DNA from 3 places in the Pseudomonas sp. CCI3.1 genome. Region 3 is predicted to be linked to each of the others. Evidence: riboswitches for the same ligand, from Rfam matches in the RefSeq annotation. Region 3 holds a riboswitch; each other region holds the start of a gene.
The links. Region 3 has a riboswitch for cobalamin ahead of cobW (cobalamin biosynthesis protein CobW). Riboswitches for the same ligand answer to the same signal wherever they lie in the genome.
Positions count from the first base shown of each region.

Region 1: it holds a riboswitch for cobalamin, as region 3 does, so the genes downstream of both, RGV06_RS00890 (CbtB domain-containing protein) here and cobW (cobalamin biosynthesis protein CobW) in region 3, are expected to answer to the same signal.
Region 2: it holds a riboswitch for cobalamin, as region 3 does, so the genes downstream of both, cobO (cob(I)yrinic acid a,c-diamide adenosyltransferase) here and cobW (cobalamin biosynthesis protein CobW) in region 3, are expected to answer to the same signal.

Region 1 is NZ_JAVIWO010000001.1:219,356-221,614, forward strand. Features, by position in the region: gene RGV06_RS00880 (cobalamin biosynthesis protein) at 22-447, opposite strand; gene RGV06_RS00885 (CbtA family protein) at 444-1,145, opposite strand; gene RGV06_RS00890 (CbtB domain-containing protein) at 1,157-1,345, opposite strand; cobalamin riboswitch at 1,440-1,652, opposite strand; gene RGV06_RS00895 (response regulator) at 1,789-2,151, opposite strand.
Region 2 is NZ_JAVIWO010000001.1:4,419,823-4,422,081, forward strand. Features, by position in the region: gene RGV06_RS20260 (PQQ-dependent sugar dehydrogenase) at 1-918, opposite strand, end outside; cobalamin riboswitch at 1,046-1,291, shown strand; gene cobO (cob(I)yrinic acid a,c-diamide adenosyltransferase) at 1,373-1,984, shown strand; gene RGV06_RS20270 (cobyrinate a,c-diamide synthase) at 1,995-2,259, shown strand, end outside.
Region 3 is NZ_JAVIWO010000001.1:330,232-332,490, reverse strand. Features, by position in the region: gene cobW (cobalamin biosynthesis protein CobW) at 1-933, opposite strand, end outside; cobalamin riboswitch at 1,027-1,225, opposite strand; gene RGV06_RS01305 (glycosyltransferase) at 1,439-2,259, shown strand, end outside.

The sequences.
Region 1 (2,259 bases), 110 kb from region 3:
CGCTCATAGTGAGGCGGGTGATTATCGCGGGTTTTGCTCAAAAGAGGCCAACGCAAAGGTCGCCCCGGGTGATTTTTGTCGCGTAATCCGCAGGGTCGCGGGTGCGCCTGCGAGCTGCTCGGCCAGGGCCAGTGCGGCACTTTCGGCAACGCCGAAACAACCGGTGTGCTCAAACGCAATGTTGGAGCGATGACTCAGCTGTGACGCGTACGGGGCAAGCTGTTCAGCATTGAAGACCTCAAACCCCAGGTTCAGTTGGGCTGCCAGTTGCAGCAGCGAGGGTTCCTGGCGCTTGAGATCGATACTGGCCAAGCCACTGACCGCGCTCAGTGCGATCCCGGCCTGAGCCAGGGAGCTTTCGATCAAACTCAAAAGCTGCGCAACGCTGCATCCCTGGCGGCAGCCCAGACCCATCACCAGGATTGGCACTGTGCCCGTTGCCGTCATGCCGAGTACTGGCCTTCAGACTTGCGGCGAAACAGCCAGGCGCTAATCACGCCCAGTGCCAGCCAAAAAGCGAAGTTGGTCAGCTGCGAGGCAATCTTGAACTGAGATTCCAGTGCTTCAGGAGCCAGGCTTGAGTGCACCAGTGGCTGCGGCGCCCCAAAAATATGCGGTACCACCAGAATCGCCACGCCCAGCACTTTCAGCGCCCAATGCTTGCCAAAGACCAGCAATGCGATTGCCACTGCGGTCGAGGCTGCGGTGCTGACCCACCAGAGTTGGCGTTGCAGCAAGTCGGCCGCTGCAGTGCCCGGCAGCTCGGGCGGCAGGCCCAGGGTTGGGGCCAGGCAGAACACCGCATAACCGGCAAGCCCCCAGAGCAGACCCTGGGACGTGCGGGTCGGGGCACGCAAGGTGTAAAGACCCGCCAGCATCAAGGCAAAACCGACAGCCACCACCAGATTGCCGCCAGTGGTGGACAGCACGCGCTGCCAGCCATCTTCCGGCTCCCAGGCCTCGGCGTCGTGTTCATGGGCAGGCATGGCCATGTCGGCATGCTCGTGCACTTCTGTGGCGGCAGGTTTTTCATAGGTTTCGGCCTGCAAAATCAGCGGGGAAACCCACAGGCTTTGCATCAAGGTCAGCAGCAGGGCGGCCAGCAAGCCGGTGAAGCCTGCGGTTTGAGCGATACGCTTAATCATGGCAGGCAGTCTCAATGGCACGGGAAGGCGGAGCTGTGACGGGTGTCATGGGCCGCATTGTGGACCGCATCGATATGCGAGAACCCGGCGAAGTAGACAAGAAAGGCTCCCAGCACCGCAGCGCCGACAGCAGCCACAATGCGTTGGCTTTGAGTGGCAGTGGTAGCAGCGGAATGGGTACGGCTGGTGCTAATGGACATGGCGCTTGCCTCTGGTCAGACGACGGGCAGCAAAGCGCAAGAAAACCCCACGAACGAAGCCCGCAGGGTTAAACAGCGCCCGCCCACCGCGGGTTTGTCATTCAAATAACCAGGCCGGTCTCCGGGCTTGCGAGGGGCTCAAGGGTTGAGCCTGCAAACATCTCCTTCCCATGCACACGGCACAGTGGATCTGATGTTTCTCTCGCTTACCGTTGCGGGGGCAGCGCCGGACTTGTCAGGACTGAACGCCTGACGCACCGGTTTCCCGTTTCACCCTGTGAAGGGCACCTGATACAAGATGTGTAGGAAACCACAGCCCGTTGGAAGCGTCAATTCAAGGGCGATAGATACACCTCTACTGTGGGAGCGAGCCTGCTCGCGAAAATCATTCGCTAGCAGGCTCGCTCCCACAGGGCCTTGTCCAATAAGAGAACAGCTACACGTCAGGCGGTCAGCATGCTTTTGACTTTGTCACGCAGTTGGTCAATGGAAAAAGGTTTGCCAATCACCGCCATGCCCTCTGCAACCTCAAGGGTTTCGGCATAGCCGCTGGCGAACAGGATGGGCAGTTTTTGGCGCAATTGGCGGGCCTTGCTTGCCAGCTCCCGGCCGTCCATGCCCGGTAATCCGACGTCGGTCATTAACAGGTCAATGTGCTGGGCCGCATCCTCTAGCATTTCCATGGCCTGCTCGCTGCCATCGGCCTCAAGCACGCTGAACTCCAGTTCTTGCAGCACGTCAACGATCAGCATCCGAACAATGGCGTCGTCTTCAACCACAAGGATGGTGGAGGGTGTGGCGGACATAATCATGATCTCGATAAAAATTTAAGCGTGGGTCTGGCAAGCAGCAAGGATAGCCTTGACCTGCGTTTGAGTGTGTCTGTTTGTACGAAAAAGTGCTTTATGAGGGTA
Region 2 (2,259 bases), 4.1 Mb from region 3:
GCTGTAGGGCCAGCCATAGAAACCACCATCCTTGACTGAGGTGATGTAATCGGGGACCAGATCGCTGCCGATTTCGTCACGTTCGTTAACTGCTGTCCAGAGTGTGCCGGTTTTGGGTTCCCAGTCCAGGCCGTTGGGGTTGCGCAGGCCAGAAGCGAAAATCCGGTGATTGCCGGTAGCGCGATCAACCTCCCAGATCGCGGCGCGGCCTTCTTCCTTGTCCATGCCGTTCTCGCCCACGTTGCTGTTGGAGCCAACGGTGACATACAGCTTGGTGCCATCAGGGCTGGCGATGACGTTTTTAGTCCAGTGATGGTTCAGCGGGCCGCCTGGCAAATCGAGGACCTTGACCGGCTTCGCCTTGATGCTGTTTTCGCCCGCCTGATAGGGGAAGCGCAGCAGCTTGTCGGCGTCGGCGACATACAGATCGTTGCCTACGAGGGTCATGCCAAAGGGGGAGTTCAGATTGTCGAGAAAAACCGTGCGAGTTTCAGCCACTCCGTCGTGGTCTGCATCGCGCAACAAGGTGATCCTGTTCGCGCTCGGCACACCGGCGCCTGCGCGGCTCATGACTTTGTCCGCGATCCAGCCCTTGATACCCTTGCTGTCATCCGGCTTGGGCGGTGCATTGGTTTCCGCGACCAGCACATCGCCGTTGGGCAATACGTAGAGCCAGCGCGGATGGTCCAGGCCTTCGGCGAAAGCGGCGACCTTCAAACCTTGGGCGGCAATCGGTGTGGAGCCCTCAGCCCAACCGACCGCCGGGGCGATATTGACGGTGGGTATAAGCGTCTTGTTCGGTTCAGGCAGCTTCGGCGACGGGCCGGTGCCATCACTCACTTGCAGGGTCGAAGTCTCGCCGCAGGCAGCCAATCCTGCCGCAAGTACGATGACAATAGCGTGCTGGCGCTTGAGCATGAAGAACTCCATTAAGTTTGGTCTTGTAGGTCATAGAGAAGCGTAGCCCCTCAAAGGTTCAGCCCGCAGCTTTGTATAAACCCTTTTGGTGCCACCTTTAATTGACGCTCCACCCCCAACCCTCTAACCTTCGCGGCTTGTTTCAGGTGCTCGGCAACGTAAGGTTGGCCGAGTGAAACAGGGAAGCCGGTGAGGGCGTGTTTGACCCACACAACCGCCATGATCCCGGCGCTGCCCCCGCAACGGTAAATGAGTCAATGCCACGCTGAGTGCCACTGTGTTTCTTCACGGGAAGGCGCGTGGTCAGGGTGTGTCCCGCAGGGGGCTAAACCGCTTATGAGCCCGGAGACCGGCCTGATCCATCCAGCATCCTCGCGGCGGGCGAGGACGTGCCGATTATTTGACTATCCCCCCGCCTCCCGTTTGCATCATTGAGCCCCAACGGAGAGCTGCCATGAACGAATCCCCCGAACGCGACGAACGTCATCAGGCGCGCATGCTGCGCAAAAAAGCCGTCATGGATGAGCGCATTGCCAGCTCGCCCAATGAGTGCGGGCTACTGCTGGTGTTGACCGGCAATGGTAAAGGCAAAAGCAGTTCCGCTTTTGGCATGCTGGCCCGGGCCATGGGCCACGGCATGCAGTGCGGCGTGGTGCAGTTCATCAAGGGACGCAACAGCACCGGCGAAGAGATCTTCTTTCGCCGCTTCCCCGAGCAGGTGCGCTACCACGTGATGGGCGAAGGCTTTACCTGGGAAACCCAGGATCGCCAACGCGATATCGCCGCTGCCGAAGCCGCGTGGGAAGTGTCCCGAGAAATGCTGCGTGACCCGTCCATCGGGCTGGTGGTACTGGATGAGCTGAACATCGCACTCAAGCATGGCTACCTGGACCTTGAGCAGATCCTCGCCGACCTGCAGGCCCGTCCTTTGATGCAGCATGTACTGGTCACCGGACGTGGCGCCAAACCTGAACTGATAGACCTGGCCGATACCGTGACCGAAATGGGTGTGGTCAAACACGCCTTTCAGGCCGGGATCAAAGCTCAGAAAGGCATCGAATTGTGAGTGTTCCAGCATGAGAGAGTCGCGTCATTGCCCGGCGGTGTTGATCGCCGCGCCGGCTTCCGGTCAGGGCAAGACCACCGTAACCGCTGCCTTGGCCCGATTGCATCGCAATCAGGGGCGCAAAGTGCGGGTGTTTAAATGTGGCCCGGATTTTCTCGACCCGATGATTCTGGAGCGTGCCAGCGGTGCGCCGGTGTATCAGGTGGATTTGTGGATGGTGGGTGCGGATGAAAGTCGCCGCCTGCTGTGGGAGGCCGCCGGTGAAGCAGACCTGA
Region 3 (2,259 bases):
ACCCTGAATCAGCAGGCGCATCGGCTTGCCCGGGATCGCCGCAAAGCCCTTGACCCGCAGAATGCCGTGCTTGACCACCAACTGGGTCAGCGCTTCCATCAGTACACGCTCCTCGCCCTCCGGCAGCTCGATGGAAATCGAGTCGAAAGCGTCGTGGTCGTGGTCGTCGTGGTCATCATCGCCGTCGTGGTGATGGTCATGGTGGCTGTGGCGGCCATCGATATGATCTTCAGAGCCTGCGCCCAGACCCAGCAACACGTCCAACGGCAAGCGGCCGCTGCTGGCTTCAATGATCTTGACTGCTGGCGGCAGTTCTTCAGCCACTTCGGCGCGCACTTTTGCCAGGTCTTCAGGGCTGATCAGGTCGGCCTTGTTGAGGATCACCAGATCAGCACTGGCCAGTTGATCAGCGAACAGCTCGTGCAGCGGCGACTCATGGTCCAGGTTCGGATCAAGCTTGCGCTGGGCATCAACCTGGTCCGGGAACGCGGCAAAGGTGCCAGCGGCCACGGCCGGGCTGTCGACCACGGTAATCACCGCATCCACGGTGCAGGCGCTGCGGATTTCTGGCCACTGGAAGGCTTGCACCAACGGTTTTGGCAGAGCCAGACCGGAGGTTTCGATCAGGATATGGTCGATATCGCCACGACGAGCAACCAGTTCACGCATGACCGGGAAGAACTCTTCCTGCACGGTGCAGCACAGGCAGCCGTTGGCCAGCTCGTACACACGACCGTTGGCTTCTTCTTCGGTGCAGCCGATGGTGCACTGCTTGAGGATCTCTCCATCGATGCCCAGCTCGCCGAATTCATTGACGATCACGGCAATGCGACGGCCCTGGGCGTTATCGAGCATGTGGCGCAGCAACGTGGTTTTGCCCGAACCGAGAAACCCGGTAACGATCGTAACGGGGGTTTTGGCCAGTGTTTTCATCGGATGCCCTTGTGCTAAGCGGCGGGCATACGGGACGACGACCGCAGGCAGTGCGCGGTCAGTCTTCGCCACCGGATCACCCCGCCCGGTTGAAGTAAGAATCTGTCACGAGGCAGGTCTCCTGGCTTACGGCTGGGCATCAGTCTGAGCTGAGCCCTACCCTGCGCCTTCCCGCGTATTCAGCAGTGGCGTAGCAAGGTAAATGACCGTTTACAGTTGCGGGGGCAGCCGCGGCATACCGCGTTCCCTTCTTAGCTTCGCGTTGCGAAGAACCTCGAACGCGCAAGGCTACGCAGTGCGTTGTAACAGGTCAACTGACTACTGTGGGAGCCAGCCTGCTGGCGATGGCATCATTGCGGTGTATCTGCAACACCTCACCGCCTGCATCGCTGGCAGGCCAGCTTCCGCAGGAATCGCGCAAAACCTGACTGCAGGGATCGGTGCTGCATGCACTTGTGTTCTAATTGCCACCTTTTTTTAGCCGCCTTGCTTCAAGGATCTGCCCATGCCCTCCACCTGCCCGACCCGCGTCCTGATCATTGGTTACGTGTGGCCCGAACCGCGCTCTTCGGCGGCGGGCGGGCACATGATGCAAATCATCGAGAGTTTCTTGCAGCAAGGCTGGCAGATCACGTTCAGCAGCCCGGCCGGGATTGGCGAGCACAAGGCCGACCTTGCAGCGCTAGGCATCGACGAAGTCACGATCGAGCTCAATAACAGCAGCTTTGATGCCTTTATCACCGAACTGGCCCCGGATATCGTGCTGTTCGACCGTTTCATGATGGAGGAGCAATTCGGCTGGCGCGTCGAGAAGCATTGCCCCCAAGCCTTGCGCGTGCTGGAAACCTCCGATCTGCAAAGCCTGCGCGATGCCCGTCACCTGCAACTCAAGGCGCGGCTCAAGCAAAACACCGAGCAGGACGATTTCAGCAGCCTGTTCGCCCCGGCGCAGCGCGACACTTTTGAGCAGATGGCCGACGCCGACCTGGCCCAACGGGAGATTGCCGCGATCTATCGCAGTGACCTGAACCTGATGATTTCAGAATACGAGATCGATCTGCTGGTCGAGCAGTTCAACGTGCCCAAGGCCCTGCTGCACTGGTGCCCGCTGATGGTCGACAGCGTGCCTGAGGCGTTCGTGCCGTATGAACAGCGTCAGCACTTTTTAAGCATCGGCAATTTTCGCCACGCGCCGAACTGGGATGCCGTGCTGTGGATGAAGACCCATGTGTGGCCCTTGATCCGCCAGCAACTGCCCGCCGCCCAACTGCATGTCTACGGCGCCTACACACCGCCCAAGGCCACCGCATTGCATAACCCGGCTCA